Regions from separate parts of the Peterkaempfera bronchialis genome, predicted to be linked through region 3. Evidence: riboswitches for the same ligand, from Rfam matches in the RefSeq annotation. Region 3 holds a riboswitch; each other region holds the start of a gene.
What was found. A riboswitch is a leader RNA that binds a small molecule or an ion and turns the genes downstream of it on or off. The one in region 3 is predicted to bind cobalamin.

Region 1 (10,433 bases), 1.5 Mb from region 3:
TCGGTGAACTGCGCGACCACGTCGTCATGCAGATCGGTCATCGCCAGTACCGCGACGCCTCCGGTCCGCACCCCGACCAGCCCGCCCTCGGGGTCGCGGCCGTAGCTGGCCCCGCCGTCGGAGGCGAGGTCGTTGCCGACGCCGGTGTAGGAGAACGTCTGCTGGTCGAGTCCGGTGCCTGCGGTGACCACCCGGTCCAGACCGTCGTAGGCGTAGCTCTGGCCGCCCTGGCTGATCACGCGGTTGAAGGCGTCGGCTGCGGTCGTGGTGGCGCTGCCGAGTTCACTGGTGGTGGTGCGCAGGGTGCCGCGCGGGGTGTAGGCGTAGCTGTTGTGCCCGTCCGAGGTCAGCTCGTTGCGGGCGTCATAGGTGTAGGTGTCGCAGCCGACGCGGGTGCGGTTGCCGGAGGCGTCGTAGCTGTAGCCGGTGGTGGCGGTGCCGTTGTTCCAGGAGGTGAGCCGGTCGGCCCAGTCGTAGGTGTAGGTGTGGGCGGCGGCGCCGACGACGCCGGTGGTGGTCTTCGAGGTCTCGTTGTCGTTGAGGTCGTAGCCGTAGCTGATGGACGCCTCGGTCGACCCGCCGGGGTTGGTCAGTACGTCGCTGGTCAGCCGGTGCAGGGCGTCGTACCCGAGGCTGCGGGTGGCCTTTCCGGTGCCGTAGCTGTTCTGGCTCGACGCATAGCCGAGGTAGAAGCCCGAGTGCCAGGAGGCGTCCTGCGCTACGGCGGTGTAGTTGTGTGCGGTCCCGTTCACCTTCACCCACGCCGACACGGTGAAGCTTCCGGTGGTGTCGACCACCGGGCCGTCCGTGCTGATCGCGGCGTCGGTCCCGTTGAACGCGGCGCTGCCGCCGTGGTCGGTGGACCAGGTCACGCCGCCGTTCACGGTCGCGGTGCGGTGGGAGCCGGAGGAGTCGGCCGCTTCGGCGCCGCCGGTCTCGCCGAGCTTCCAGCGGCCCACCGGGGCGGTGGAGCCGTCGTGGACGGTGGTGGAGCCGGGGTTGCCCAGCGCGTCATAGGTGGCGGTGGTGGTCTCCGGCGTGCCCGAGGCTCCGGTGTGGACGCTCATCACCACGTGGTCGTCCGGGTCGTAGGAGACCTTGGTGGTCCGGGCCAGGTTGGCCGGGTCCAGCGTGGTGGCAGTGGTCCGCGAGGCGGCGTCCACCGTGTAGGTGGTGGTGGTCGCACCGTTGTTGGTGACCTGGCGGACCATGTTCCCGGCGGCGTCGTAGGTGTACTTCGGCTGGGTGGTGGTCAGCTGGCGGCCGTCGAGGTCGAAGGTGTAGTCGGTCTCCCCACCGGCCGGGTCGACCTCCCGGATCATGTTCCCGTAGATGTCGTAGCCGTAGCTGGTGGTCTGCGTCGTTTGGTCAGCAGCCGGCCGAGGTTGTCATAGCTGAAGGTGACGGTGCCGCCGTTGGGGTCGACGATCCGCGCCACATCGCCGTTGTGGTTGTAGGTGTACGACTGCCGTGCCCCGCTGGGGGTGACCGTCGATGCGAGCAGGTACGCGGGCGCATAGCCGGTGTCCGCGGCCGAGGTCGTGGCCGCGGTGTAGGTCGTCGTGGTGGTGCGGCAAGTCGACGGCACCCGGGGTGGGGCGGGTTTGGACCGGGCGAGGGCGGCAAGCCGCAGAGAAGGCCGTGCTGCTGAGGCGCGTATTCCCCATCCGGACGGCCGATGCCCCATGGCGGCGCAGGACCAGCCGCCGCGTCCGTGCCCGAGCCCAGGCGGTTTCCATGATCATGCTCGTCGGCCTGCTGGTCCCGCCCGTGCTGCTGCTGCTCATCCTGGGCATGTCCTGGCTGGAGGACCGGGTGTTCGGCCCGCAGGCGGGCGAGGTGGCGGAGGCAGTGGTGGCGGAGGCAGTGGAAGTGGAGCCGGTGGAGCAGCCGCAGGATCTCGCGGTGCGCCGGCTCGCCCGGGTCACGGCGGCGCGCGGCCGGGCCCGGCACCGGGCACGGTCGGCCGCCTGAGCGCCCCCCGAGCACCCTGCGAGCGTCCTGTGACGCATCGCTCCCAGGGCTGTATTGACGCTGCGACCTGGGGCGTGGTGGGATCTTTGCGCCAATACGGAGGCATGGAGAGGAAGCCGGTGCGAATCCGGCGCGGTCCCGCCACTGTCACCGGGGAGCACCCTCGACCGATGGTCACGGCAGCCGGAAGCACGGCCGCTGGAAGGCCCGGGGGTGTGCCGATCCGGGAGCCAGGAGACTCTCGCCTCCGCTCGTCGATCCAGGGCGCGGACCCTGAGTGAGGACACGCACGCCATGCAGGCTGCCCGGTTCGCAGGCCGACCTTCGGGGTCCACGACCGCTCGTCGCAGCGGCTGACCGGCGTGCGCACGCACACCGCCTTCGCGGTGGGTGCCGTCGCCGGGTATGCCGTGGACGCCCTGCTCGCCGACCCCCGCCGGGGTCATCCGGTCGCCGCCTTCGGTTCGGCCGCCGCCGCGCTGGAGCGGCGGCTCTGGCGTGACCACCGGGGAGCCGGGGCCGCCTTCACCGCGCTCTGCGTGGGCGGGGTCGCCGCCGGGGCGGTGGCGGCCGAGCGCACGGTGGGCCGTTCGGCGTCCGCGCGGGCGCTGCTGGCCGCCGGGGCTGTCTGGACCGTACTCGGCGGCACCTCGCTGACCCGGGAGGCCCGCACCGTCGCCGCCGCCCTCCAGGCCGATGACCTGGACGCCGCGCGGGCCCGGCTGCCGCACCTGTGCGGGCGTGACCCGCGCCATCTGGACCGCGACGGGCTGGCCCGGGCGGTGGTGGAGTCGGTCGCCGAGAACACCGCCGATGCCGTGGTCAACGCCCTCACCTGGGGCGCGCTCGCGGGCACGCCCGGTCTGCTGGCCTTCCGCGCGGTGAACACCCTGGACGCCATGGTGGGCCACCGCTCCCCGCGCCAGCTGCGCTTCGGCTGGGCCTCCGCCCGGCTGGACGACGCGGCGGGCTGGCCCGGCGCCCGGCTGACCGCGCTGCTGACCGTCGCCGCCGCGCCCGAGCCGGGCCGGGCCTGGCGGGTGTGGCGGCGCGACGGCTCGGCGCACCCCAGCCCCAACGCCGGGCAGGCCGAGTCCGCCTTCGCGGGTGCGCTGGGCGTGCGGCTGGGCGGGACGCTGGCGTACGGCAGCCGGGTGGAGCACCGCCCGGTGCTGGGCGCCGAGCTGCGGCCGGTGGCGGTCGGGGACATCGAGCGGGCCTGCCGGCTCTCCCGCCGGGTCGGCCTGCTGGCGCTGGGGACGACGGTGGCCGCCCGGTGGGCGGTCGGCCGACTGCGGAGTACGGGGACACTGCGGAGCACGGGCACCCGGAAGGGGGCGGGGGCGTGAGCGGGGCGCTGCTGGTCGCGGGGACGACCTCGGACGCGGGCAAGAGCGTGGTCACGGCGGGGATCTGCCGCTGGCTGGCCCGGCAGGGCGTGAAGGTGGCGCCGTTCAAGGCGCAGAACATGTCGCTCAACTCCATGGTCACCGCCGACGGCGCCGAGATCGGCCGCGCCCAGGCGATGCAGGCCGCCGCCGCCCGGGTGGAGCCGGAGGCGGCGATGAACCCGGTGCTGCTCAAGCCGGGCGGCGACGGCCGCAGCCAGGTGGTGCTGCTGGGCCGCCCGGTGGCCGAGGTGGGCGCGCTGGACTACCGGGAGCGCAAGCCGGTGCTGCTGGAGCGGTCCCTGGAGTGCCTGGCCGACCTGCGGCGCCGCTTCGATGTGGTGGTCTGCGAGGGCGCCGGCTCCCCCACCGAGATCAATCTGCGGGACCGCGACATCGCCAACATGGGCCTGGCCACCGCCGCCGGGCTGCCCGTGGTGGTGGTCGGCGACATCGACCGGGGCGGGGTCTTCGCCTCGATGTACGGGACGCTGGCGCTGCTCTCCGCCGAGGACCAGCGGCATGTGGCGGGCTGGCTGGTCAACAAGTTCCGCGGCGACGCCCGGCTGCTCCAGCCGGGGCTGGAGATGCTGGAGAAGCTGACGTCACGCCAGGTCCTCGGGGTGCTGCCGATGCTCTCCGGGCTCTGGCTGGACGCCGAGGACTCGCTCGACCTGGACACCGCCGTGGACCGGGGCGGCGCGGGCACTGCCGCCCCGTACGGCGCCGAGGTGCTGCGGGTCGCGGTGGTGCGGCTGCCCCGGCTCTCCAACTTCACCGACCTGGACGCCCTGGCGCAGGAACCGGGCGTACTGGTGCGCTGGGCCTCCCGGCCCGAGGAGGTCGCCGACGCCGACCTGGTGGTGCTGCCCGGCACCCGGGCCACCGTGGCCGACCTGGCCTGGCTGCGGGAGCGCGGGCTGGCCGACGCGATCAGCGGACGGGCGGCGGCGGGACGGCCGGTGCTGGGCGTCTGCGGCGGCTTCCAGATGCTGTCGCGGCTGATCGTGGACGAGGTCGAGTCCGGCGCCGGGCGGGTGCCGGGGCTGGGCCTGCTGCCGGTCCGGGTGGAGTTCGCCCGGGAGAAGACCCTTGGCCGACCGGTCGGCGAGGCGTACGGGGAGCGGGTGGAGGCATACGAGATCCACCACGGCGTGGTGGCGCTGGAAGGCGGCGAACCGTTCCTGGACGGCTGCCGGAGCGGCGCCGTCTGGGGCACCACCTGGCATGGCGCGCTGGAGAACGACGCCTTCCGCCGTGCCTTCCTGGCCGAGGTCGCCCGGCTCGCCGGGCGGGCCTTCGCCCCCGCCCCCGACAGCTGCTTCGCCGACGCCCGCGAGCAGCGGCTCGACCGGCTCGGCGACCTGATCGAGCAGCACGCCGACACGGCCGCGCTCTGGCGGCTGATCGAGGACGGCGTGCCCGCCGACGGGCCGCCGTTCCTCCCCCCGGGTGCGCCGTGAGCCCCGGCCCCGCCGTGAGCCCGAGCCCCCGTCCCCGCCGCGAGACCGCCCCCGCCGTGAACCGAGAACCAGGAGAGACCCCCATGCCCGGCGCCACCGTGCTGCTGCTGTCCACTGCGGACACCGACCTGCTGGCGGCCCGCGCCTCCGGCGCCCCCTACCGGATCGGCAACCCGACCCGGGTCGATGCCGCCGAGGAGCTGCCGTCGCTGCTGGACGGCGCCGATGTGGCCGTGGTGCGGCTGCTCGGCGGCAAGCGGGCGTGGGAGGACGGGCTGGCCGTCATCGCCGCCTCCGGGGTGCCGACCGTGCTGCTGGGCGGCGAGGCCGTACCCGACGCCGAGTTGATGGCGCTCTCCTCGCTGCCCGCCGGTGTGGTCGCCGAGTCGCTGGCGTACCTGGTCGAGGGCGGCCCGGAGAACCTCGCCGAGCTGACCCGGTTCCTCTCCGACACCGTGCTGCTGACCGGTGAGGGATTCGCGCCGCCGCAGCCGATGCCGCAGTTCGGCGTGCACGGCGGGCGCGAGCAGCGGGAGGGGCGGCCCACGGTGGGCGTGCTCTTCTACCGGGCGCATGAGCTGTCCGGCAACACCGCCTTTGTGGATGTGCTCTGCGATGCGGTGGAGGCCAAGGGCGGCAATGCGCTGCCGGTCTACTGCGGTTCGCTGCGGGGAGCCGACGCCGGGCTGTACGAGCTGCTGGGGAACTGCGACGCGGTTGTGGCCACCGTGCTGGCGGCGGGCGGCACGGTGGCGGCCGAGGCGTCGGCGGGCGGCGAGGACGAGACCTGGGACGTGGGCGCGCTGGCCGAGCTGGATGTGCCGGTGATCCAGGGCCTCTGCCTGACCGGCAGCCGGGCCGCCTGGCTGGAGTCGGACGCGGCGCTGTCGCCGATGGACGCGGCGATGCAGGTGGCGATCCCGGAGTTCGACGGCCGGATCGTCTCGGTGCCGTTCTCCTTCAAGGAGACCGGTGCGGACGATGTGCCGGTCTATGTCGCCGACCCGGAGCGGGCGGCGCGGGTGGCCGGGATCGCGGTGCGGTACGCGGCGCTGAAGCACAAGGCCAACGCGGACAAGCGGGTCTGCCTGATGTTCACGGCCTATCCCACCAAGCACTCCCGGGTCGGCAACGCGGTCGGCCTGGACACGCCCGCCTCGGCGGTGCGGCTGCTGGACGCGCTGCGTGCGGCGGGCTACGCCGTGGACGGCTACCCGGACAACGGCGACGAGCTGATCCACCGGCTGATCGCGGCCGGCGGCCACGATGTGGAGTGGCTGACCGAGGACCAGCTGCGGGCCGCCCCGGCGCGGGTGCCGCTGGCCGACTACCGGCGGTGGTTCGAGGCGCTGGAGCCCGGACTGCGGGAGTCGATGCGCGAGCACTGGGGTGAGCCGCCCGGCGGCCTCTATGTGGACGGCGACGAGATCGTGCTGGCCTCGCTCCGGTTCGGCAGCGTGGTCATCATGATCCAGCCGCCGCGCGGCTTCGGCGAGAACCCGATCGCCATCTACCACGACCCCGACCTGCCGCCCTCGCACCACTACATGGCGGCCTACCGCTGGCTGGAGGCCGCGCAGTCGGAGGGCGGCTTCGGCGCCGACGCCATCGTCCACCTGGGCAAGCACGGCACCATGGAGTGGCTGCCCGGCAAGGGCCTCGGCCTCTCCGCCGAGTGCGCCCCGGACGCGGTGCTGGGCGACCTGCCGCTGATCTACCCGTTCATCGTCAACGACCCGGGCGAGGGCACCCAGGCCAAGCGGCGCGGCCACGCGACCGTGGTGGACCACCTGGTGCCGCCGATGGCCCGTGCCGACACCTATGGCGACCTGGCCAAGCTGGAACAGCTGCTTGATGAGTACGCCCTGGTCAGCGATCTGGACCCGGTCAAGGCCCCGGCCGTGCGGGCGCAGATCTGGACGCTGGTGAAGGCCGCCGAGCTCCACCACGACCTGCATGTGGACGAGCAGCCGGACGACGACGCGTTCGACTCGTTTGTGATGCACATCGACGGCTACCTCTGCGAGATCAAGGACGTCCAGATCCGCGACGGGCTGCACATCCTGGGCGGCGGCCCGGTCGGCGAGGCCCGGGTCAACCTGGTGCTGGCCGTGCTGCGCTCCTCCCAGGTGTGGGGCGGCAAGGCCGATGCGCTGCCGGGCCTGCGGGCGTCGCTGGCGGCCGAGTTCGGCCTGGTCGAGAAGGAGCTGCTGGCCGAGCCCGGCGCGGCGGTGAAGGTCCCGGCCGAGCTGACGGCGCTGGTGGACGGCCCGGCGCGGACCGCCTCCGACGCCGTGGACCTGCTGGAGCAGCTCTGCCGCCGGCTGGCCGAGTCCATGGAGCAGCGCGGCTGGGCGGTGGACGCGGCGGCCGGGCTGGTGGCCGAGGTGCTGGGCCGTGGGGTGTCGGGCCGTGGGGTGTCGGGCCGCGAGGTGGCTGACGCCGTACGGGTGCTGGAGTTCGCCGCCGCCGAGGTGGTGCCCCGGCTGGCGCGTACGACGGATGAGATCACCCATGTGCTGCGGGCGCTGCGGGGCGGCTATGTCCCGGCCGGGCCGTCGGGTTCGCCCACCCGAGGGCTGGTCAATGTGCTGCCGACCGGCCGCAACTTCTACTCGGTGGACCCCAAGGCCATCCCGTCCCGGCTGGCCTGGGAGGTCGGCCAGGCGCTGGCCGACTCCCTGGTGGCCCGCTACCTCCAGGACACCGGCGAGCACCCCCGGTCGGTCGGGCTGACCGTCTGGGGCACCTCCTGCATGCGCACCCAGGGCGACGACATCGCCGAGATCCTCGCCCTGCTGGGCTGCCGCCCGGTCTGGGACGACGCCTCCCGCCGGGTCACCGGCTTCGAGGTGATCCCGCTGGCGGAGCTGAACCGGCCCCGGATCGATGTCACGGTGCGGATCTCCGGGTTCTTCCGCGACGCCTTCCCGCATGTGGTGGCGCTGGTGGACGACGCCGTACGGGCCGTGGCGGAGCTGGACGAGCCCGCCGACCGCAACTACGTCCGCGCGCACGCCGACCAGGACACCGCCGAGCACGGCGACCGGCGCCGCGCCACCGCCCGGATCTTCGGCTCCAAGCCGGGCGCCTACGGCGCGGGCCTGCTGCCGCTGATCGACGCCCGCAACTGGCGCTCCGACGCCGACCTGGCCGAGGTCTACGCCGTCTGGGGCGGCTACGCCTATGGGCGCGGTCTTGAGGGCCGGGCCGCGCGCGGGGACATGGAGCAGGCGTTCCGGCGGATCTCGGTCGCGGCGAAGAACGTCGACACCCGTGAGCACGACCTGGTCGACGCGGACGACTACTTCCAGTACCACGGCGGCATGGTGGCCATGGTCCGCCATCTGACCGGCACCTCCCCGGAGGCGTATGTCGGCGACAGCGCGCTGCCCGACCAGGTGAGGACCCGCACCCTGGGCGAGGAGACCCACCGGGTCTTCCGGGCCCGGGTGGTCAACCCGCGCTGGATGGCGGCGATGCGCCGGCACGGCTACAAGGGCGCCTTCGAGATGGCCGCCACCGTGGACTACCTCTTCGGCTACGACGCCACGGCGGGCGTGGTCGACGACTGGATGTACGAGAAGCTGGCGGCGGAGTACGTCTTCGACCCCACCAACCAGGACTTCATGAAGAAGTCCAACCCCTGGGCGCTGCGCGGCATCACCGAGCGCCTGCTGGAGGCCGCCGACCGGCAGCTGTGGGCCGAGCCGGACCAGCAGACCCTGGACCGGCTGCGCGAGACCTACCTCGAACTCGAAGGCGACCTGGAGGGTGAGGACCGATGAGCGACGCGAGGTATCCGTTCACCGCGATCGTCGGGATGGCCGACCTGCGGCTGGCGCTGCTGCTCAACGCGGTCTCACCGGCCGTCGGCGGGGTGCTGGTGCGCGGCGAGAAGGGCACCGCCAAGTCGACGGCGGTCAGGGCGCTGGCCTCGCTGCTGCCGTCCATCGCGGTGGTGGAGGGCTGCCGGTTCGCCTGCGACCCGGCGGCGCCCGACGGCCAGTGCCCGGACGGTCCGCATGAGCCCGGCACGGCCGCCGCCACCCGGCCGGCCGGGCTGGTGGAGCTTCCGGTGGGCGTCTCCGAGGACCGCATCGTCGGCTCGCTGGACCTGGAGCGGGCACTGGCCGAGGGCGTCAAGGCGTATGAGCCGGGCCTGCTGGCCGCCGCCCACCGGGGGGTGCTCTACATCGACGAGGTCAATCTGCTGCACGACCATGTCGTCGATCTGCTGCTGGACGCCGCCGCCATGGGCCGCTCCTATGTGGAGCGGGAGGGCGTCTCGGTCCGGCACGCCGCCCGCTTCCTGCTGGTCGGCACCATGAACCCGGAGGAGGGCGAGCTGCGTCCGCAGCTGCTCGACCGGTTCGGCCTGACGGTGGAGATCGCCGCCACCCGGGAGCCGGAGCAGCGGGCCGAGGTGGTGCGGCGGCGGCTGGCGTACGACGCCGATCCGAGCGGCTTCGCCGCCCGCTGGGCGGAGGACGAGCGGGCGCTGGCCGAGCGGATCAGCGCCGCCCGGGCGCTGCTGCCCGAGGTGGTGCTGGGCGATGCGGCGCTGCGTCAGATCACCGCCGTCTGCGCCGCGTTCGAGGTGGACGGGCTGCGCGCCGACATCGTGATGGCCCGTACGGCGGTCGCGCTGGCCGCCTGGGCGGGCCGGACCCAGGTGCTCGCGGAGGACGTCCGCACCGCCGCGCAGCTGGCGCTGCCGCACCGCCGCCGCCGCAACCCCTTTGACGCGCCCGGGTTGGACGACGACAAGCTGGACGAGACGCTTCAGCAGCACGCCGGGCAGCAGCAGGACGACGACGACCCGGACCCGGACGGGCCTGACGGCGGGCCCGGCGGGGGCGGGGGCGGCGGCGGGCAGGACGGTGGGCCGCAGGACGGCGCTCCCGACGGCTCCCCCGCCGACGGCGAAGCCCCCGCGCCCGCTGAGAGCTCCGACGGCGGCGAAGGCACGCAGCGCCCCGGCCGGGCGCCGCAGGAGTCGGCACCGGTGGCGGCCGGGGAACCGTACCGGACCCGGGTGCTGAAGGTGCCCGGGGTGGGCCGGGGCACCCAGGGCCGCCGCTCCCGCGCCGAGACCGACAGCGGGCACACCGTCCGGGCCCGGCGGCCCGCCGGGGTGCTGGGCAGGCTGCACCTGGCCGCGACCGTGCAGGCCGCCGCCCCGCACCAGCACGCCCGGGGCCGCGACGGCCGGGCGCTGCTGCTGCGCCGCGACGACCTGCGGGAGAAGGTCCTGGAGGGCCATGAGTCCAACCTGGTGCTCTTCGTGGTGGACGCCTCCGGTTCGATGGCGGCCCGGCAGCGGATGACCGCCGTCAAGGGCGCCGTGCTGTCGCTGCTGATGGACGCCTACCAGCGCCGCGACAAGGTCGGCCTGGTCACCTTCCGGGGCTCCAGCGCCGAACTCGCTCTCCCCCCGACCTCCTCGGTGGAGGTGGGCGCGGCCCGGCTGGAGCAGCTGCCCACCGGCGGCCGTACCCCGCTGGCGGCGGGGCTGCTGCGCGCCCATGAGGTGCTGCGGCTGGAGCGGCTGCGCGACCCGCACCGCCGCCCGCTGCTGGTCGTGGTCACCGACGGCCGCGCCACC
Region 2 (10,433 bases), 850 kb from region 3:
CCGATCATCGGACAGTATTGCTGCCACGTGGCTGTGCAGCGCAGATCCGTCCCCCCGCCGCCCGATCGGAGAGTCCCGTGGCACCTCCCCGGAGCCTTGCCCGGCGCATGGTCGCGAGCGGACTGCTGCTGGCCCTGACCGCGACCGGCGCCACCGTCACCTCCCCCGCCGGCGCCGCCGCTGCGGACCCGGTCTTCGCCGCCGCCTCCGGGGTGGTCTTCCCCGGTACGGCCCCCGGCCCCGCGCACGCCTCGCTCGGCCGACACGGCTTCACCCTGTCGAACGCGGTCCTCTCCGCGACCTGGTCGGTGGCGGGCAGCAGAGTGGCCCTCGCCTCCTTCAGCAATGCGGCGGCGGGCAACCGCCTCCCGGTCGGGCCGGGTGAGCTCTTCACGCTCACCCTGGCCGACTCCACCGCCATCACCTCCTCCGCGATGACGGTCACCTCCCCGCCGTCGCTCTCCCGTCTGGCACCCCGCAGCGATGCGACCCGCCTGGCCGAACGCGAGCCGGGCAGCGCGGTGACCACCGCCTTCCACTGGGCCGGGGGCGGCAGAGCCCTCGATGTGGTCTGGACGGTCGAGCTTCGCGACGGCGCCAACACCGTCCGGCAGCGGTTCGCCATCACGCCGGTCTCCGGCACCTTCGACGTCACCGCCGTCCGGCTGATCGACCTGCGGCTGCCCGGCTCCCGGGTGCTCGGCGGCGACGACGGCAGCCCGGTCGCGGTCGGCGGCCCCGGCGCCGAGACCGCCTTCCTCGGGGTGGAGAACCCGCTGGCCAAGGCCACCGTCTCCGGCTCCGCCGTGGCCGTCTCGGTACCCCGCTCCGGTGCCCTGGCCCCGGGGAGGACCTATGCGTACACCGCCTCGATCGGCGTCTCACCGCCCGGCCAGCTGCGCCGCTCCTTCGCGTACTACGTGGAACGGGAGCGCGCGCAGAGCCGCCGCACCTTTCTGCACTACCAGAGCTGGCTGGACCTCAAGCCCCCGGGCCTGGTGATCGACGGCGCCGACCTCACCTCCTCGATCGACCTCTTCGGCTCCGAGCTGACCCGGCGCGGCGCCACGGTCGACACCTTCTGGGTGGACGACGGCTGGGACTACCTGCGGGCGCCCCGGCAGGCCGACGAGTCCCGGCTGGACGTCTGGTCGTTCGACCCGGTTCAGTTCCCCACCGGGTTCGCACCGCAGCGGGCCGCCGCCGCGCGCTACGGCGCCTCGCTCTCGGTCTGGATGTCCCCCTTCGGCGGCTACGGCGAGAGCGCCACCCGCCGCCTGCGGCTCAACGCGGCCAAGCCCGCCGACCAGCGCTACCGGACCGAAGGCGGCACCGCGTTCACCCTCGCGGACCCCCGCTACGCCGACCGCTTCCGCTCCGTGGCCTTCGACATGATGGACCGTCAGGGAGTCCGGGGCTTCAAGATCGACGGCATCGGCGGCGGCCTCTACCGGAGCGGCCCCGACGCCGCCCACCTCGCCGACTACCAGGCACTGCTCGACCTGACCCGGGAGATGCGCGACCACCGCCCGGACGTGTGGATCAACGCCACCGTCGGCACCTGGGGCTCGCCCTACTGGCTCTGGTATGTGGACTCGGTCTGGCGGGACGGCGCCGACGCCTCGCAGGCGGGCACCGGCTCCCCGCAGCAGCGCTACGTCAGCTACCGGGACTCCCAGACCTACCGCAACATCGCCGAGCAGAACCCGCTCTTCCCGATCCCCGCAGTGTCCAACCACGGCATCATCTTCTCCGACCGGACCTCGCAGTTCAGCGCCGACCACGACCTCGCCAAGCCCGAGGTGCGCGCGGCGGTCTCGGCCGACATCCGCTCCTACTTCGCCCAGGGCCTCGCCCTCCAGGAGCTCTACGTCCGCAACACCCTGGTACGGCCGCCGGTCCCCGGCGCCGACTGGTTCTGGGACACCCTCGCCGCCAACGCCCGATGGGCCCGGAACAACGCGGCGCTGCTCGCCGACGCGCACTGGGTCGGCGGGGACGCCGCCACCGGCGGGATCTACGGCACGGCGGCCTGGAGTTCGGCGGCGGGCGCCTCCCGGGGGGTGCTGATGCTACGCAACCCCTCCGGGGTGCCGCAGACCTTCCGGGTCGACCCGCAGGCCGTCTTCGCACTGCCGCCCGGCGTCGGCGGCGGCTACCGGTTCACCGAGAAGGACGGCCTGCACCAGGGGTTCGACGCCACCCGGGGACGCGCCGCCCCCGTCACCCTCAAGCCGTACGAGGTCGCGGTCTTCGAGGCCGTACCGACGGGCTGAACGGCAGCCATGCCGTACGGCCCCCGCTCCGGGCCCGCTCAGCGGCCCGCCCCGGGAAAGGGATGTGTGGAGATGTGCAGCAGACCCAGGCTGGTGCCGGCCGTCGTCGCGGCAGTGGCGGCCGTCCTGCTGGCGGCGGACGGGCTCGCCGTGGTCACCGCGACCGGGGCGGCCGAACCGGCCGCCACGCCGCCGCCCGGAGTGGACCGCCTGGTGCCCAAGCCCGTCGCCGCGCGGGCCACCGGGGGCACTCCGTTCACCCTCGGCGCCGCGAGCCGGATCGTGGCACCCGGCGCGGCCCGGCCGGTCGGCGACTACCTGGCCGGGCTGCTGCGCCGCTCGACCGGCTACCGGCTCCCGGTGACCTCCGGCACCCCGCAGAGCGGTGACATCGTGCTGGAGGTGGCAGCGGGCGGCGCACCGGCCGGGCACGCCGACGAGGGGTACACCCTTGTCACCGGTGGCGAGACCGCGACGGTGCGTGCCGACCGCCCGGCCGGCCTCTTCCACGGCGTCCAGACGCTGCGTCAGCTGCTGCCCGCCTGGGTGGAGAGCCGGAGACCGGTGGACGGGCCGTGGACCGCGCAGGCGGCGGTGGTCTCCGACTACCCGCGCTTCGGCTACCGAGGGGTGATGCTCGATGTGGCCCGCAGCTTTCTGACGGTCGACGAGGTCAAGCACTATCTGGACGGGATCGCCCAGTTCAAGGTCAACACCCTGCATCTGCACCTCACCGACGACCAGGCGTGGCGCCTCGCCGTGGACACCCCGGCGGAGAACCCCTCCGGCCTCGACTACACCGCACTGACCTCGGTCGGGTCCAAGGGTGGGGCCGACGTCCGGAGCACCGACGGCAAGCCGCTGGGCACCGAGCCGGGCCGCCGGGGCTTCTACACCCAGGACGACTACCGGGACATCGTCTCCTACGCCGGATCGCGCTTCATCACGGTCGTCCCGGAGATCGACGGGCCCAGCCACACCAACGCCGCCCTGGCGTCGATCCCGCAGCTCAACCCCGACGGCGTCGCCAAGCCGATGAACGACACCGGCGAGGTCGGCTACTCCACCCTGGACACCCGCTCGCCGACCACCTATGAGTTCCTGCGGACGGTCCTCACCCAGCTCGCCGCCCTCACCCCCGGCCGCTATCTGCACATCGGCGGCGACGAGGCCCATGTCACCAGCCATGACGACTACCTCGACTACCTCCGCCGGACCCTGCCGATCGTGGGCGGCCTGGGCAAGACCGCCATCGGCTGGAACGAGTACGCCGCAGCGGACCTCCCGGCCGGCTCCCTCATCCAGTACTGGAAGGGCCCGATGGCACCGGTGCTCACCCAGGTGGCCCGGGGCGCCAAGGTCATCATGTCCCCGGCGGCCATCACCTACCTGGACCAGAAGTACACCGCCGACACCCCCATCGGGCTCTCCTGGGCATGCAGCGGCGGCTGCGACTACGACCACTCCTACGACTGGAACCCGGTCCGGGACGGCCTCCGGGAGGCGGATGTGGCCGGCGTGGAGGCGGCGCTCTGGTCCGAGACGGTGCGCGGCATCGACCAGGCCGACTGGCTCGGTTATCCGCGTCTGGTGTCGGTCGCCGAGGTCGGCTGGACCCCGCAGGACCGGCGGGACGTCCGGGACTTCACGGCTCGGCTGGCACCGCTCGGTACCCGGCTGACCCTGCAAGGCGTCGACTTCCGGCCCTCCCCCGGGGTGCGGTGGACCACCGACGTCAGGGCCGGGGACTCGGCGCTCCCCGGGCCGGGCGCCCTCTCCGGCGGGATCGCCTGGTTCACCGCCCCGGGCGCCGCCCAGGACCGGGTCGCGGCCTTGATCGACTTCGGTGACGGCTCCGCCCCCGTGGCCGGAGCCGTCACCCAGGAATGGCCGGCCGGCGCCCTGTCGGCCGGCGGCGTCTTCACCGTCACCGCCCCCGGCCACCGGTACACCCGCCCGGGGACGTTCAGCGGCAGGGTGACCGTCACCACCCCGCTCGGCCGGCGGTCGGCCCCGTTCACCGTCACCGTCGGCCCGCCGCGCTGACGGAGGCGCGGGCACAGCGAACGGGGAGGGCCCGGGGGACCGGGCCCTCCCCTTGGTCGGTGCGACCGGGAAGCGCTGACGGATCAGCGACAGACCCGGGTCGCAGCGCGCCAGCTTCTGGTCCAGTGGGCGGCGTGGCGGTGGCCCTTGCTGTCGCGGTACGCCTTGTGCCAGGTCCTCGACCAGTGGCCGGGGCGTGCCACACACGTGCGGTGGTGTGGCGAGGTACGGGTGCTCACGGTGGGGGACGCCGGTGCCGCCGACGCCGCAGTCGCCGAGGTGAACGCGATCCCGCCCGCCAGCACGCTGGAGGCGGCACCGACGGCGAGAAGCCGGACAAGCCTGTTGGTGCGCATCATGTGACCTTCTTTCCTGCTCGTGGGACGAGCACGAACCCCGGCTTATCACCCCATATGTCCGCCCGGTCACCCGACTGTGGCGACCGAGTGAACGCCACGCCCGGCACTACGGCGAACGGGTGGTGCCGCACCCCGCCGGGCAGCGGCCGCCCCCGCTGCGGCCCGCCCAGGGCCCCCGAGTTGCCGATTCATCCCGCTCTGTGACGATGGCGGAGGTGTGCGTCACCGTGCCCGCCCCGCACCGTCGTGGACAGGAGACCCCCATGGCCGAGCCGCCGCCGCCTCCGCAGGGCCCCGTCCTGGAGCCCGCCGCCAGGGAGTTGGCGGATGCCACCGCCCCGCACCCGCGCAGCTACGAGGTGGAGCCCGAGCAGGGCCGCGACCTCCTCGCCGACCTCCAGCGGGGCGCCGACGTGGCCAAGCCCCAGGCCGACGAGCAGTGGGTGACCGTCCAGGGCGGGCCCACCGGCTCGGTACGCACCCGGATCGTCCGGCCCCCGGGCACCTCCGGGCAGCTGCCGGTGGTGCTCTACCTCCATGGCGCGGGCTGGGTCTTCGGCGACGAGACCACCCATGACCGGCTGGTGCGCGAACTGGCCGTCGGCGCCGAGGCGGCGGTCGTCTTCCCGCTCTACGACCGCGCGCCGGAGGCCAGATACCCCACCCAGATCGAGCAGAACTGGGCGGTGGGGCAGTGGATCGTCGCCGAGGGGGCCGGGCACGGTCTCGACGCCTCCCGCCTCGCGGTGTGCGGTGACTCGGTCGGCGGCAATATGTCCGCCGTCTTCGCGCTGATGGCCAAGGAGCGCGGCGGCGTCCCGCTGCGGGCGCAGGTGCTGCTGTACCCGGTCACCGACGCCGACTTCGGGACCTCCTCGTACCGGCAGTTCGCCGACGGCTACGTCCTCACCCGGGACGGGATGATGTGGTTCTGGAACCAGTACACGGACGACCCGGCGCAGCGTGCCGAGGTCTATGCCTCACCGCTGCGGGCCTCCCTTGACCAGCTGAGCGGACTGCCCCCGGCGCTGGTGATCACCGGCGAGGCCGATGTGCTCCGGGACGAGGGCGAGGCGTACGCCGCCAGGCTCCGCGAGGCCGGGGTCGAGGTCACCGCCGTCCGGGTGCTGGGCATGGTGCACGACTTCCTGATGCTCGACAGTCTGCGCGACTCCCGGGCGGCCGGCGTCGCCCGGCGACTCACCGTGGACGCCCTGCGGCGGGCCCTGCACGGCTGACGGCCCTGCGCGGCTGACGGCGCTGCATAGCTGACGGCGCAGCACTGCTGACGGCGCAGCACCGCGTGCACCCGCCGGGCGTCCCCGGCGGGTGCACGCGGTACCGGTCCTACGGCGCCGCCCTCGCCGCGTCACTGCGCGGCGGCGGCCGTCCCCGAGGGCACCGCCCGGGTCGCGGCCCGGGACGCCTTGGGCTCCAGTGCCCGCTGGGCGAGTTCGCCGAAGAGCAGGCCGAACGCGGTCCACAGGGTGAGCTGGATGGCGAGCGCCGCGATGCGGAACTGCCACAGCAGGGTGGCCGAGAAGTCCGCCGGCACCTCGTTGACGGCCGGCAGCAGGGCGTACGCCAGGCCGACGACCACCGCGAACGCGGCGCCGGCCGCGACGGTGGCGTACCAGTTGCCCCACCGGGGCGCCAGGTAGCGGCCGAGGAGCACGGCGGCGACCGCCAGCAGCACGCTGAGCAGCATCATCAGGAAGTACAGCGCGGTCCGCTTGCCGATGGTGTCGGGTTCGCCGACGGACGGCGGGTTGGCCGGGTACTTCAGGAACGGCACCAGGTAGACGGCGACCAGCGCCGCGAACGACAGCAGCGCCGCAGTCGCCCGGGGGCTGAAGCGGCCGACCCTGCCCAGGGCGAAGCAGAAGGCCAGGGCGGCGATGCCGCCCATGGCGACGCCGAAGATCAGGACGCCGGTGGCCAGCCCGGCGGTCGACTGGAGCGTGCGGCTGACGAGTTCGACCTCATGCTCGTGCTCGTGCGCGTGGGACTCCTCGAAGGCGATGGCGGCGTCGACCCGGGACTCCCCGAGCAGGTACGCCGCGACAAAGGCGAGCACGCCGGCCGCGAGGCCGGCCAGCATGCCGCGGATGAGCAGGGTTCTGGCGAGGGCGGAGTTCATGTGCTCGGCTCCGGTCAGTGGCAGGGGAAGCCGAGGAGATGGCGGCCGTCGTGCACCCACTCGTGCACGGTCTCGCCGGAGATCAGGGAGGTGGCGCCCTGCTCGGCGCCGACGAAGTAGAGCAGCACCAGCATCAGGACGCCGAAGAACACGGCCCACGGCAGGATCGCTCGCACCGGAATCGGGGCGATGCCGGGCTGGGCGGGGGAAACGGCAGGGGGAACAACGGACTCTGCCATGGCAGCCTCCTCTGGGAACACGCGTCCCACTCGTTGGAGCACGACGACGGTGCCGGGTCTGACTCACCGGAGGCCGCCGCCCTCCCCGGGGTGGAGGAGAGCGGTGCCTGCTCGGCATACAGTGGCGCGACCGTGCCGGCCTCTCACCGGACTTCCGTCACACCGTCGTCACATCGACGCGACGGTACCGCGAACCGGCAGACCGGCCAAGAGCGCGCGGACGGGCGCCCGCACCTCGCCCCGTCCCGGACCGCATGGCCGAATCGGCCTGGCGGCAGGCGAGTTGGAGGGTTTGGTGCACCTGTGGGCGAGTGGGAGGGCAGTCCGATGACCGTCAGGGTGATCTTCATCTCAGCGGCGGGCAGCGCCGCGCTGCGGGAGGCGCGGTTCGACGACGGCGGCCCGCTGGACGCGGCCGGGCTGCGCCGGGCGCGGACGGCGGCCGGCACCCTGCCCCCGGCCCGCCGGAGCTACGCCTCCCCGACGGCGCGCTGCCGGGAGACCGCCGAGGCCCTGGGGTTGGCGGCCGAACCCGTGCCCGCGCTGGGCGGCTGCGCGATGGGCCGCTGGCGGGGGCGCCGCCTGGACGAGGTGATGGCCGCCGAGCCGGAGGCGGTCGCCGGGTGGCTCTCGGACCCCTCCTGCGCACCGCACGGCGGCGAGTCCCTGCTGGAGCTGCACACCAGGGTCGCCGGCTGGCTGGACGCGCTGCCCGGCTCAGGGCTGGCGGGCTCTGGGCAGGCGGACTCCGGGCAGGCGGGCTCCGGGCGGGTGGTGGTCGTCGCCGAGCCCGATGTGGTGCGCGCCGCGCTGGTCCATGCCCTCGGGGCGCCGCCGCAGGTCTTCTGGCGGCTGGACGTACCCCCGCTCACCGCCACCGAACTCAGCGGGCGCGACGGCCGGTGGAACCTGCGCTGCGGCACCCCGCTCGGCAGCTGAACCAGCCCCCTCCGCCGACGGACATCTGCACGGCTGTGCAGCCTTGCAGGCGCTCCGTCGCGGCCCATAGGGTGGGCCCGCCGTGGTGCTCGGGAAGCCGGTGCGATACCGGAGCGGCCCTCGCCACTGTGATCGGGAAGTCCGTACTCCACCGTCCCCCGCCCGCCGGGGGAGGAGGCCACGGGAGGCCGTGAGGCGTCCGGGAAGGCCGGTGCACGGACGTCGGACCCGTCAGCCAGGAGACCGGCCACGGCACCGTACGACGTCCATCCACGAGGTGCTGGAGAGACCGCCGCAGATGAGCCTGCCTGCCTGTGCCGCCCGTCCCGCCTGTGCCGCCCCTGCCGCAGGGCCCGCGCCCGAGCGCGCGTCGAACGGAGCCGAGCGGTGAGCAGGCGCCCCGAACCGCCCCGGATCACCTTCGGCGGGAAGCCGGCCGTGGTCCTCAGCCCCGAGGACTACCAGTCCCTGGCCGCCGCACGACGGCAGGTGGGCGGCCAGGCCACCCGGATCAAGGTCCTCAGGCGCGAGCTGGCCGACGCCGTCGCCCTGCTGGCCGAGGCCGAGGCGCAGTTGGCGGACCACCACCGCCACCCGGCCGACGCACCGGCCGACGGACCGGCCGATGCGGCGGCCCCGTGCGCCGGCTGCGGGCTGCTGGAGTCGGTCCGGGAGTGGATGCGGGCGCCGCAGCGCAGCGGCGCCCCCGGCCACTCGGCCGCCGAGCCCGGCGCCGGCTGAACGGGTCAGGCGGCGTACTGCTTGAGCCGGGACTCGAAGTCGCGCAGGGCGCGCTGCGCCCAGCGGTAGCTGCACACGTCGTTCCAGCTGATCGGGTAGGCGTGCCCGGCCCGTACGGTGGGGAGCGCGGTCAGGGCCAGCCCGCCGGCGCCGGCCAGCAGCCCGCGCCGGGTGAGCTGGTTCACGATCTCGGCGAAGCGGGCCTCCAACTCGGGGCCGGCGGGGATGCGGGGGGCGGTGGTGTGCACGGGGGTGGTGCCTTTCTCGGCGGCTTGGGGGCTCGGCGGCTCGGGTTGGGGCGGGGTCAGGCGGTCTGCGCGGCTTCCTGCCGGATGTGGTGGCGGCCGATCGGCAGCACCAGCGGGGTCCGGGAGACCTCGTCGGTGACGATCCGGCAGTCCATGCCGAAGATCTCGCGGACGGTGGCCTCGGTGACCACCTCGGACGGGGTGCCCTCTGCGGCGACCCTGCCGTCCTTCATGGCGATGAGGTGGTCTCCGTAGCGGCAGGCCAGGTTGAGGTCGTGCAGGACCGCGACCACGGTGGTGCCGCGCTGCCGGTTGAGGTCGGTCAGCAGGTCCAGCACCTCCACCTGGTGCGGCAGGTCCAGATAGGTGGTGGGTTCGTCCAGCAGCAGCAGGTCGGTGTGCTGGGCGAGGGCGACGGCGATCCAGACCCGCTGCCGCTGGCCGCCGGAGAGTTCGTCCACCGAGCGCTCGGCCAGTTCCAGGGTGTCGGTGGCGGCCAGTGCCCCCGCGACGGCGTCGTCATCCTGCTCGGTCCAGCGGCGGAACCAGCCCTGGTGCGGGTAGCGGCCGCGCCCGACCAGGTCGGCGACGCGGATGCCGTCGGGGGCCACCGGGGTCTGCGGGAGGATGCCGAGCTTGGCCGCGACCTCCTTGGTGGGGACGGTGTGGATATTGCGGCCGTCCAGCAGCACCTCGCCGGAGCTGGGTGCGAGCAGCCTGGCGAGGCCGCGCAGCAGGGTGGACTTCCCGCAGGCGTTGGGGCCGACGATCATGGTGACCCGGCCGGGCGGGATGTCGGCGGTGATGCCGCTGACCACCTCCTGCCGGTCGTAGCCCAGGTGCAGCCGTTGGGCGCTCAGAGTGTGCCGGGCCGAACCCGGTCGGGCCGAACCCGGTCGGGCCGGGGCGTGCTCGGCCGTGCCGGGCTGGGCCGGGGCGTGCTGTGCCGTCGTCATCGGCTTTTCCTCATCCTCCACGGCCGACCCGGTTGGACCGGGCCAGGAGCCAGAGCAGACAGGGGGCTCCCAGAGCCCCGGTGATCACCCCGACCGGGAACTCGGTCGGGCCCAGCAGATGCTGTCCGGCGAAGTCGCAGCCCAGCATGGTCAGCGCCCCGACCTGCGCGGACAGGGCCAGCGCCGGACCCCGGCCGTGGATCAGCCGGCGGGCGATCGGCCCGGACAGGAAGGCGACAAAGGCCACCGGGCCGGTGGCGGCGGTGGCCACCGCCGCCAGGCAGACGCCCACCAGCACCAGGCCGAGCCGCCCCCGTTCGACCCGTACGCCGAGTCCCCGGGCGGTGTCGTCGCCGAGCGAGAGGGCGGGCAGCGAGCGGGCGGCGATGACGGCGGCGGGCAGCAGCGGGACCAGGCAGAGCAGCAGGGTGCGGGCGCGCTGCCAGTCGCTTGCGCCCAGGCTGCCGGTGAGCCAGACCATGGCCTGCT
Region 3 (10,433 bases):
CCCCCCGGGCGGCGAACGGGCTGGTGCAGTAGGAACCGAGCAGGTGCTGGGTGGCGTGGTGGTAGCTGGCGTAGCCGACGGTGCGCGACCCCAGCGGCAGTCCGTCGAAGGTGTACCGGCGCAGCGGGTCGGTCCCCGGTCCGGCCTCCACCTCGCTGTAGGGCGCCACCTCCACCGTCGCCGGGCGCCCCTCGCGGGTCACCCGCAGCAGCGGGCGGGACTCGCCCGCTGCTGCGAACCAGCCGTCCACCACAAAGGTGTCGATCTCGTCCGGGTGCACCCCCTCGCGCAGCAGCACCTCCTCCACGAGCTCCAGCCGGTCCAGCGGTTGGTAGCGCGGGCTGCCGTCCAGCTTCTCCATCTCGATGCTGAACAGCAGGTCGCTGCCGTCGAGTACGGCGATTCCGCCGTCATGGGTCAGTTTGAGTCCGCAGAGGAGCACTGCCAGGTCCTTCCCGGTGGCCGGTCCTCGGACCGGGTACGTCGTCCGGTTGCGGCGGTCAGGCGCGCGTGAGCGTCCACGTCTCGTAGTTGGTGGAGTCGTCGACCGGCCGCGACGAGTAGTTGTCGAAGACCGCGATGTCGGTGAATCCGGCGTCCCGGGCGGCGTCCCGGACGGTGTCGTGGTCCAGCGCATAGAGCCGGTGCAGCTCCCTGGCGGCGGTGTAGGAGTCCGACCCCGGGCCTCCGGCCCTGCGGAACTGGGTGTACGTCAGGTCGGAGAAGCCGCCCGTCGGGTGGTGCTCGAACTTCCAGATGAACGCCAGGTCGTCCAGGTCACCGGCCCACACCTGGGTGCCGAAGTCATTCCGCAGCCGCTGCTGGGAGAGCAGGTCGAAGACGAATGAGCCGCCCTTGCGGACGACGCCCGCCACCGCGTGGAACGTCTTGACGACGGTGTCGTGGTCGGGCAGGTAGTTGAGCGCCGCCGCGGCGCACACCACCGCGTCGTACTCCTGCCGCACCGGGATCTCCGGGAGTTCGGCGTGGACCAGCGGCACCTGCGCGCCCAGCCGGGCCCGCGCTTCGCCCAGCATGGCCTCCGAGCGGTCCAGCCCGGTGACCGAGTACCCCAGGCGAACCAGCTGCTCCAGCATCAGGCCGGTGCCGCAGCAGACCTCCAGGACCTCGCGGACCGGGCGGGCGCGGTCCGACCAGAGGCTCTGCAGGAAGGCTGCCATCTGCGGGCGCGGGCTCTCGCCCCACTGGTCGATCGCCCAGCCGACGAGCCGGTCGTAGGTGTCCGCCGTGGCCGCGTACGGCTCCGGGTATCCGGCGGACAGGCACGGCTGTCCCTTCATTTCCACTCCTTGTGCGGTGACGTGTGCCGACTCGGCTATGCGCGGGTGAACGTCCACGTCTCATAGAGCGTGGCGTCATGGGCCGGCTCGGGCGTGTAGTTGTCGTGGACGGCCGGGTCGGTGAATCCGCAGTCGCGGGCGACTCGGCGGATCATCTCCGGGTCCAGGGGGTACAGGCGGTGCAGTTCCCGGGTCCTGGTGTAGGGGCCTTCGAGTTCTGCCTCATGGCGGAGGAACTGGGTGTAGGTGGCATCGCAGTAACCACCGGAAGGGGAATTGCTGAATTCCCAGATGAATGCCAGGTCGCCGAGGTCGGCAGCCCAGACACTGCGGCCGGCATGGCCGTCCATCATGGTCCGGGAAAGGATGTCGAAGACAAATGACCCGCCGGGGCGCAGCACCTCCGCCACCGCTCGGAAGGTCGCGGCCAGGTCGTCCTCGCCGGGCAGGTAGTTGAATGCCGCTCCGGGGCTGATCACCGCGTCGAACCGCCGGTCCACGGGGATCGAGGGAAGTTCCGCGTGCAGCAGCGGCACCTCGTCGCCCAGGCGCTTCCGGGCGTGGTCCAGCATCGCCGCCGACCGGTCCAGTCCGGTGACCTCGAACCCCCGGAGGGCCAGCTGCTCCAGCATCAGACCGGTGCCGCAGCAGACCTCCAGGACGCTGCGGACCGCGTCGGGGCGGTCCGCCCAGAACCTCTCCAGGAAATCCGCCCGCTCCGGTCGGGGCTTCTCCCCCCATTCGCGGACGATCCAGTCGTCCAGCCGGTCATAGGCGTCGGCGATGGCGTCGTACAGGTCCGGGAATTCCTCCGGCGGGCACGGCTGCCCTTTCATCTGCATCTCCTTACGGCCGGTCGCCGCCCAATCTAGGCTCCACCCCGGGGAACCGCGACTCGAAACTGTTTGCGATCAACCCGTCCCGGGCCGGAGGACACCCGAACGGCGCACCCGGGTTGTTCACCGGAAGGGCGCGGCCTAGGATTTTTCAGAATTACCCCGAAGGCTGTCCATCTGCGGACTTCTTCCGCATCCCTCGCCGACGAACAGGGGTCTTCTCCCGATGGCAATCGAGGTCGCACGACTCTACGAGGACTTTCCCTTTCCCTCCCCGGAACCGGATTCCGGGCTGATCGACGTCGTCGCGGACGAGCTGCCGCTCGTACTGGGCGACACCGCGCTGGACGGCCTCCAGGTGCTCGACGCCGGCTGCGGCACCGGGCACACACTGGTGGCGCTGGCCCGGCGGCACCCGGAGGCCCGGTTCACCGGGGTGGACGCCTGCCGGCGCTCCCTTGACATCGCCCGTGGCCTGGCCGAACGGCACGGCGTCGGCAATGTGGACTTCGTCCACGGCACCATGCCGCAGCTCGACCTGGCGACCCGCTTCGACCTGGTCGTCTGCTTCGGCGTACTGCACCACCTGCCCGACCCCCGGGCCGGGCTGCGGTGGCTGACCGAGCACCTCGGCGACGACGGACTGCTGCACCTGTGGCTCTACCACGCGCTCGGCGAGCACGGCAGGATGCTGGACCGGGAGCTGGTCCAGCTGCTGGCCCCGGCCGACGACCCGGCCGCCGGCCTGGAGACGGTGCGGCTGCTGGGGCTCAGCCTGCCGCTCGCCGAGTACGGCTTCCCGGCCGGCTGGACCGGGACGGCGCTGAGCCAGGCCGAGCAGGACGTGTTCGACGCGGACGCCTACCTCAACCCCGTGGTCCAGCCGATGCGCTTCGGCGACGTGCCCGGGCTCTTCGACGGGCTGGGCCTGGACTGGCTGGCCGCCGACCGGGTGTACTGCCCCGACCGGGTGGCGTTCATCGACCTGGACGGCCTGGAGCCGGAGAGCGACCGCTTCGTCCGCCCCCAGAGCCTCTTCGACAGCGCCGCCCTGCGCGAACGGCTCTCCACCCTCGGCAACCTCGACCGGGTGCGGGCGCTGGAACTGCGCCTCCGCCCCACCGGCTTCCGGGTCCTCGCCGGGCGCGGCGCGAGCCTCGACCGCTGCGTCCCCCGGGTCAAGGGCAACCTGCTGCCGCTGCCCGGCCCCACCGGGCACCGGGCCGGGGCCCGCTGAGATGGCGCTCGACCCCCGGATCGCGGCCTTCCTGGACGCCCACACGACCGGGCCCGCCATCCAGGATCTGCCGCTCGCCGAGTTCCGCGCCGTCATCGAGAGCATGGTGGCGTACTGCGCGCCCACCGCCCCGGTGGCGCAGGTCCGGGACCTCGCGGTGCCCGGCCCGGGCGGCCCCGTCCCGGTCCGGCTCTACCACCCGCGCCCCGGGTCCGCGCTGCCGGTCGTCGTCTACCTCCACGGCGGAGGCTGGATGACCGGCTCCATCGACCATATGGACCCGGTCTGCCGCGCGCTGGCCTCGGAGGCGGAGTCCGTCGTCCTCAACGTCGGCTACCGGCTCGCCCCCGAGCACCCCTTCCCGGCGGCGCTGGACGACGCCTGGGCGGTCACCGCCTGGGCCGCCGCCAACGCCGCGTCCTTCGGCGGCGACCCCGCCCGGCTGGCGGTGGCGGGGGACAGCGCCGGTGCCAACCTCGCCACCGTGGTGGCCATGCTCGCCCGCGACGCGGGCGGGCCACCGATCGCCCACCAACTCCTCATCTGCCCGGCCCTCGACACCGCCATGGACTCCGGCTCCTACCGCACTCTCGGGGACGGCTACGGCTGCACCCGGGCCGTGATGCGGCTCTGCTGGCAGACCTATCTGGCGATGCCCGAGGAGGCGTTCCCCGACGCCCCCTGGCAGGCCGTCCCGATGCGCGCCCCCGACCTGGCGGGGCTTCCACCGGCCACCGTGCTGACCATGGAGTACGACCCGCTGCGCGACGAGGGCGAGGCGTACGCCGAGCGGCTGGCGGCGGCCGGAGTACCGGTCCGGGCCACCCGCTGCCTCGGCGTGATCCACCCCGCGCTCCACCTCGACGCCGTCTCCCCGCGTGCCGCCCAGGCCCGGCAGCTGGCCGTGGCCGCGCTCCGCGAAGCCTTCGCGCTCGGCCCACCGGACGTACCGGACCCGGCACCGCAACCGGTCGCCCGGCTCGCCGCAGCCCGCCACGGCAGCCCACCGCAGGGCCGCTGACCACAGGGCCGCTGACCACCAGGGGGCGGGCAATGGGAGCCGGGCCGCGCAGACCATCGCGTGCCCGGCTCCCGGGTCGGGTGGTGCCCTGGCACGCCCGTCTGCCGCGTCGGCGGGCGAGGCGCTAGCTGGTGGGGAGCGGGCCGGCCAGCTGCTGGATCCAGGCGCGCGGCGGTCGTCACGCCGTCCGGCTTGTACCTTAGAGCTCGCGCAGACAGGCGGCGTGGGGAGCCCCGGCAGCAGGGTGACGCTCTGGGAGCAATTCGCTGCGCTGCTGCCCAACCGCTGGCTGCCGCCGCCGGCGACGACGCCCATGACTGGACGATGATCTTCGGACCAAGGCATGCCGGGCCGGCTTCGGTGCGGTGGCCTCACCCAGGTCGACGCGGTGCACGACCGGCTTTCCACGCCGCCTGTCGGCGCGCGCCCTTGTTGGACGAGTGGCGGCCCGCTACTTCTCGCCCTTGACCGCCTGGATCAGGCCGTGGAGGGTCTGGCCCACCGGGCCGTCGGTGCGGCCGTCCGGTGTGTCGCCGATGCCGAGGTTGCCGCACTGGTTGGTCGGTGCGCCCCCGGGCAGGGAGACGGCGGTGCCGATCAGCCCGCCGCCCGCGTCGGTCTGCGTCTGGGCTGCGGGGGCGCTCACGGTCGTACAGGCGTTGTCGAAGGCGCCATTGCCCGCGCCGACGACCGTGGTCGCCCACGCCGGGCCCGAGTAACCCGGTGCCGTCCAGGCCATGGAGACGGCGCAGGCGGTACAGAGGATCGCGGAGAGCGGAAACCGGTGCATGCCTCCACGCTGCCCGTCGCGGGCGCAGCCGGCGCCGACGGCACGCGCGGCTCACCGCAGGTTGACCCGCCTGCGCCTGCCGGCAGGCGCAGGCGGGACGGGTCAGCGGCTCGGCTGGGGCGGCGGCGCGGCGGTGCCGCTGCCGAGCCCGGCACGCTCCAGGGCGGCGCGGGCCTGATCGGCGTGGCCGCCCCGGGCGATCAGGTCGTAGCGGGACGCCACCAGGGACTTCGTGGAGGAGAAGTCACGGCGGCCCCGGGTGGCGGCGTGCCCGACGAAGCCGAAGAGGGCTCCCCACACCGCTCCGATGAGGATGCCGCCGACGATCAGGCCCAGCCACACCGGACCGGCGGTGAAGAGACCGACCAGCAGGGCGATGAAGAGTCCGAACCAGGCTCCACTGGCGGCGCCTGCGGCTGCCGCGCGTCCCTTGGTGAGCCGGCCGGTGACCCGTTCCACCAGGCGCAGGTCGGTACCGATGATGTCGAGCTGTTCGACCGGGAAGTGCTCGTCGGACAGCCGGTCGACCGCAGCCTGCGCCTCCTCGTACGTGGCGTAGCTGGACACCGTGTTCCAGGCGATGGTGATCGGGTTCAGCGGGCCAGGGTCCTCTGGCATCTCGATCCACTTCCGGACGGTCCTACCAGTAGTGGCGTCGACCGCCGATCGCGTGTCCCAACGACCCCAGGATCCACAGGATGGCCCCGATGACGGCCAGGATGATCCCGATGGTCCAGAGGATGGCGATGTGGAAGATGAAGCCGATGATGAGGAGGATGATTCCGAGGGCGATCACGGGGTCCTCCGATCTCCCGGATGAGTAGCCTCCACGCCGCTCATTCCCTCGTATCGCGGGGGTAAGCATCCCGGTCTGCGCCTTATGTCTGATTCGATGCTCCTCCCGCCCCGCGGCTCGCGGCTCGCGAGGCGGGAGGAGGCGGGCTCGACGCCGGAGTCGGCAGCCGCCCCGCCAGGGACTCGGCCACAGGTCGCAGCCGCGCACCCGGTGGCCGGCCTTGACGAGGTTGGCGGCCATCGGGCCGCCCATATGGCCGAGTCCGATGAAGCCGATGACGGCGCTCACCAGGGCACCTCCTGCACGGGGTCGGCAGGGTCGGCGGGGTCGGCGGGGTCGGCGGCGAAGGAGAGCTCCTGCGCGCCGAGCGGGGCGAAGAAGCGGGCCACGTCCGACTCGGTGACCTCGGCGAGGGTGGCCGGGGACCAGTGCGGGTCGCGGTCCTTGTCGATCACCTGGGCGCGGATGCCCTCCACCAGGTCCGGTGCGGACAGGGTGGCGCAGGAGATGCGGTACTCCTGCTCCAGGACCCGCTCCAGCGGGCCGAGGTGCCGGGCGCGGCGCAGCGCCGCCAGGGTGACCTTGAGCGAGGTGGGGGATCGGGTGAGGATGGTCGCTGCGGCTTCCTTCGCGGCCGCTGCGCCGCTGCCGAGCAGCCGGTCCAGGATCTCCTCGACGCTGTCGGCCGCGTAGCAGTGGTCGATCCACTCCCGGTGGGCGGCCAGCTCGCCCGCCGGTGCCTCGCCGACGTACCGGGGCAGCACCTCCGGCACAGGGGCATCGGCGAGGTCGGCGAGCAGTCCGGGCAGCCGGCCCGCCGGGACGAAGTGGTCGGCGAGCCCGCACAGCAGGGCGTCCCCGGCGCCCACCGGCGTCCCGGTGAGCGCCAGGTGGGTGCCCAGCTCTCCAGGGGCGAGGGAGAGCAGATGGGTGCCGCCGACGTCCGGTACGAAGCCGATGCCGGTCTCGGGCATGGCGACTCTGGACCGCTCGGTGACGATCCGTACGCTGCCGTGGGCCGAGACGCCGACGCCGCCGCCCATCACGATGCCGTCCATCAGGGCGACATAGGGCTTGGGGTAGTGGGCGATGCGGGCATTGAGCCGGTACTCGTCGCGCCAGAACGCCGCCGAGGCCGCGCCGCCGCCGGAGCGTACGTCCTGGTAAATGGAGCGGATGTCGCCGCCCGCGCAGAGGCCGCGCTCCCCCGCGCCGCTGATCACCACGGTCTGCACGGCGGGGTCACGCTCCGCTGCGGTGAGGGCCGCCCCGAGGCGGAGCACCATGGCGTGGTTGAGCGCGTTGAGGGCCCGGGGCCGGTTGAGGGTGAGGTAGGCCGCGCGGCCCTCGGTGCGCACCAGGACGGAGTCGTCGTCGGTCATCGGGCGGCCCCGGTCAGTCCACGGGCCACGATCAGGCTCATGATCTCGTTGGTTCCTTCCAGGATGCGGTGGACCCGAAGGTCACGGACGATCTTCTCGATGCCATAGTCGGTCAGATAGCCGTAGCCGCCGTGCAGTTGCCGGGCGCGGTCGGCCACGGAGTAGCCGGTGTCGGTGGCGAACCGCTTGGCCACGGCGCAGAGCTGGGCTGCCTGCGGATCGTCGCGGTCGACGACAGACGCGGAGACGCCGTCCGCCCCCTCTCCGCCGGTGCGGGTCATGACGATGCCAGAGGGCGGGCAGCCAGCGGGCGCGCTGGGCCTGGTCGCCGTAGCGGTCGATCATCCAGGCGACCATGTATCCTGACTCCCGGATCAACGCGCCCCGTCTGCCTTCCCGACGTCCTGCACGTCAGTGGCGTGTCTCAGCGACGCACTCCCCGGTCACAGTGGCGGGACCGCGCCGGATTCGCACCGGCTTCCCTGCACCGCGGGCCTTGTCCATGAACATATAGTTGGGCGTCCTAGTAAGTCCAGAGCCCCCCTGCCGCAGGTCCGCCCGTGTCTCATCTCACCATCCGACATGTGAACGGTGCTGTCCCGGACCCGCCCCAGCGCCTAGGCTGACCGGCGCAGCTGGTTCGCCCTGCCCGCCAGGCAGACGCGTCGCAAGAGGGAACCCGGTGGGAATCCGGGACTGCCCCGCAGCGGTGAGCGGGAACGACCGCCGTCATATGCACTGGGCCCGGTACGGGCCTGGGAAGCGACGGCCAGTAGGTGTCTGCCCCGGCAGACGTGCCCACGAGTCCGAAGACCTGCCACTGCCCGTGCGCAACCGACGCGCGCGGAGATCCCGGTGACCTCGTGGGCGGGTCGGCGTACATATCAGGCGGAGACATGCGACGGCAGATCGTCGCGGTCCGCCCGGTCTTGCCACCCTTCGCGCCTACGACCCGTCCCGGGGTCGTCGGAGACATGCTCGCGAAGGAGAGTCTTGTGACCAGCACGTCCGCAGCCGCGGCAGCACGGGGAACCGTGTACGGCTACCCACGCCCGGGCCGGAACCGGGAACTGAAGAAGGCCATCGAGGGGTACTGGCAGGGCCGCGTCACCGCCGGCGCCCTCCGGGACACGGCCGCCGAACTGCGCCGCGCCAACTGGCGGCTGCTCGCCGACGCCGGCATCCACGAGGTGCCGACCGGCGACTTCTCGCTCTATGACCACGTCCTGGACACCAGCGTGATGGTCGGCGCGATCCCCGCCCGGCACCGCGCCGCCGTCGAGGCGGACGCCCTGGACGGCTACTTCGCGATGGCGCGCGGCACCCAGGATGTGGCGCCGCTGGAGATGACCAAGTGGTTCGACACCAACTACCACTACCTGGTCCCGGAGCTGGGCCCCGACACCGCGTTCAGCGCCGACACCGCCAAGCAGGTCGCCGAGCTCACGGAGGCGCTGGCGCTCGGCCTCACCGCGCGCCCGGTGCTGATCGGCCCGGTCACCTACCTCCTGCTGGCGAAGCCCGCCCCCGGCGTCGCGGCGGACTTCGAGCCGCTGGCCCTGCTGGACCGGCTGCTGCCGGTGTACGCCGAGGCGCTCGCCGACCTGCGTTCCGCCGGTGCCGAGTGGGTGCAGCTGGACGAACCGGCCCTGGTGCAGGACCGCACCCCGGCCGAGCTGAACGCCGCCGCCCGCGCCTACCGTGAGCTGGGCGGTCTCACCGACCGGCCGAAGCTGCTGGTCGCCTCCTACTTCGACCGGCTGGGCGAGGCCCTTCCGGTCCTGGCCAAGGCCCCCGTCGAGGGGCTGGCCCTGGACTTCACCGGCGCCGCCGCCGCCAACCTCGGCGACCTCGCGGCCGTCGGCGGGCTGCCCGGCAAGCGCCTGCTCGCCGGAGTCGTCAACGGCCGCAATGTCTGGATCAACGACTTCGAGAAGTCCCTGGCCACCCTGGGCACGCTCCTGGGACTCGCCGACCGGGTCGATGTGGCGTCCTCCTGCTCCCTGCTGCACGTCCCGCTGGACGCCTCGGCCGAGCGTGACATCGACCCGCAGATCGCCCGCTGGCTGGCCTTCGCCCGCCAGAAGACCGCCGAGATCGTCACCCTGGCCCGAGGGCTCGCCCAGGGCACCGACCTCATCGCCGCCGAACTCGCCGCCAACCGCGCCGACCTGGCCTCCCGAGCCGGTTCCGTACTCACCCACGACCCGGCGGTCCGCGCCCGCAGCGCGGCCGTCACCGACCAGGACGCCCGCCGCTCGCACCCGTACCCGGAGCGGGCCGCCGCGCAGCACGCCCGCCTCGGGCTGCCGCTGCTGCCGACCACGACCATCGGCTCCTTCCCGCAGACGGCCGACCTGCGCACCGCCCGCGCCGAGCTGCGCACCGGGCGGATCGACGCCTCGGCGTACGAGGAGCGCATCAAGGCGGAGATCCGCGACGTCCTCGCCTTCCAGGAGAAGGCCGGTATCGACGTCCTGGTGCACGGCGAGCCCGAGCGCAACGACATGGTGCAGTACTTCGCCGAGCAGTTGACGGGCTACCTCGCCACCCAGCACGGCTGGGTCCAGTCGTACGGCACCCGCTATGTCCGGCCGCCGATCCTGGCCGGGGACATCTCCCGCCCCGAGCCGATGACGGTCCGCTGGACGACCTACGCCCAGTCGCTCACCGACCGCCCGGTCAAGGGCATGCTCACCGGTCCGGTCACCATGCTCGCCTGGTCCTTCGTCCGCGACGACCAGCCGCTCGGCGAGACCGCCCGGCAGGTCGCGCTCGCGCTGCGCGACGAGGTGAACGACCTGGAGGCGGCCGGTACATCGGTGATCCAGGTGGACGAGCCCGCCCTGCGCGAGACGCTGCCGCTGCGCGGTGCCGACCGGGCCGGGTACCTGGCCTGGGCGACCGAGGCGTTCCGCCTCACCACCAGCGGGGTCCGCCCGGACACCCAGGTCCACACCCATATGTGCTACGCGGAGTTCGGTGACATCCTCCAGGCCATCGACGACCTGGACGCCGATGTGATCAGCCTGGAGGCGGCCCGCTCCCATATGCGGGTCGCCGATGAACT

Region 1: it holds a riboswitch for cobalamin, as region 3 does, so the genes downstream of both, C7M71_RS23935 (cobalamin biosynthesis protein) here and C7M71_RS29455 (acyl-CoA dehydrogenase family protein) in region 3, are expected to answer to the same signal.
Region 2: it holds a riboswitch for cobalamin, as region 3 does, so the genes downstream of both, C7M71_RS25965 (hypothetical protein) here and C7M71_RS29455 (acyl-CoA dehydrogenase family protein) in region 3, are expected to answer to the same signal.

The regions. Positions count from the first base shown of each region.
Region 1 is NZ_CP031264.1:5,410,544-5,420,976, reverse strand. Features, by position in the region: gene C7M71_RS23950 (RHS repeat-associated core domain-containing protein) at 1-1,322, opposite strand, end outside; gene C7M71_RS23945 (RHS repeat domain-containing protein) at 1,319-1,588, opposite strand; gene C7M71_RS23940 (hypothetical protein) at 1,738-1,974, shown strand; cobalamin riboswitch at 2,058-2,237, shown strand; gene C7M71_RS23935 (cobalamin biosynthesis protein) at 2,337-3,323, shown strand; gene C7M71_RS23930 (cobyric acid synthase) at 3,320-4,825, shown strand; gene cobN (cobaltochelatase subunit CobN) at 4,909-8,613, shown strand; gene C7M71_RS23920 (putative cobaltochelatase) at 8,610-10,433, shown strand, end outside.
Region 2 is NZ_CP031264.1:6,043,355-6,053,787, forward strand. Features, by position in the region: gene C7M71_RS25930 (alpha-amylase family protein) at 108-2,276, shown strand; gene C7M71_RS25935 (family 20 glycosylhydrolase) at 2,349-4,322, shown strand; gene C7M71_RS25945 (alpha/beta hydrolase) at 4,945-5,919, shown strand; gene C7M71_RS25950 (CbtA family protein) at 6,051-6,821, opposite strand; gene C7M71_RS25955 (CbtB domain-containing protein) at 6,836-7,060, opposite strand; gene C7M71_RS25960 (histidine phosphatase family protein) at 7,388-7,999, shown strand; cobalamin riboswitch at 8,066-8,265, shown strand; gene C7M71_RS25965 (hypothetical protein) at 8,387-8,740, shown strand; gene C7M71_RS25970 (hypothetical protein) at 8,746-8,988, opposite strand; gene C7M71_RS25975 (ABC transporter ATP-binding protein) at 9,045-9,944, opposite strand; gene C7M71_RS25980 (FecCD family ABC transporter permease) at 9,955-10,433, opposite strand, start outside.
Region 3 is NZ_CP031264.1:6,891,374-6,901,806, reverse strand. Features, by position in the region: gene C7M71_RS29500 (carbamoyltransferase N-terminal domain-containing protein) at 1-442, opposite strand, end outside; gene C7M71_RS29495 (class I SAM-dependent DNA methyltransferase) at 501-1,301, opposite strand; gene C7M71_RS29490 (class I SAM-dependent methyltransferase) at 1,337-2,137, opposite strand; gene C7M71_RS29485 (class I SAM-dependent methyltransferase) at 2,364-3,374, shown strand; gene C7M71_RS29480 (alpha/beta hydrolase) at 3,376-4,395, shown strand; gene C7M71_RS29475 (hypothetical protein) at 4,847-5,185, opposite strand; gene C7M71_RS29470 (general stress protein) at 5,288-5,803, opposite strand; gene C7M71_RS32385 (DUF6131 family protein) at 5,826-5,981, opposite strand; partial or broken gene C7M71_RS33310 (NAD(P)-binding domain-containing protein) at 6,183-6,269, opposite strand; gene C7M71_RS29460 (enoyl-CoA hydratase/isomerase family protein) at 6,266-7,363, opposite strand; partial or broken gene C7M71_RS29455 (acyl-CoA dehydrogenase family protein) at 7,360-7,593, opposite strand; cobalamin riboswitch at 7,721-7,845, opposite strand; cobalamin riboswitch at 7,982-8,199, shown strand; gene metE (5-methyltetrahydropteroyltriglutamate--homocysteine S-methyltransferase) at 8,359-10,433, shown strand, end outside.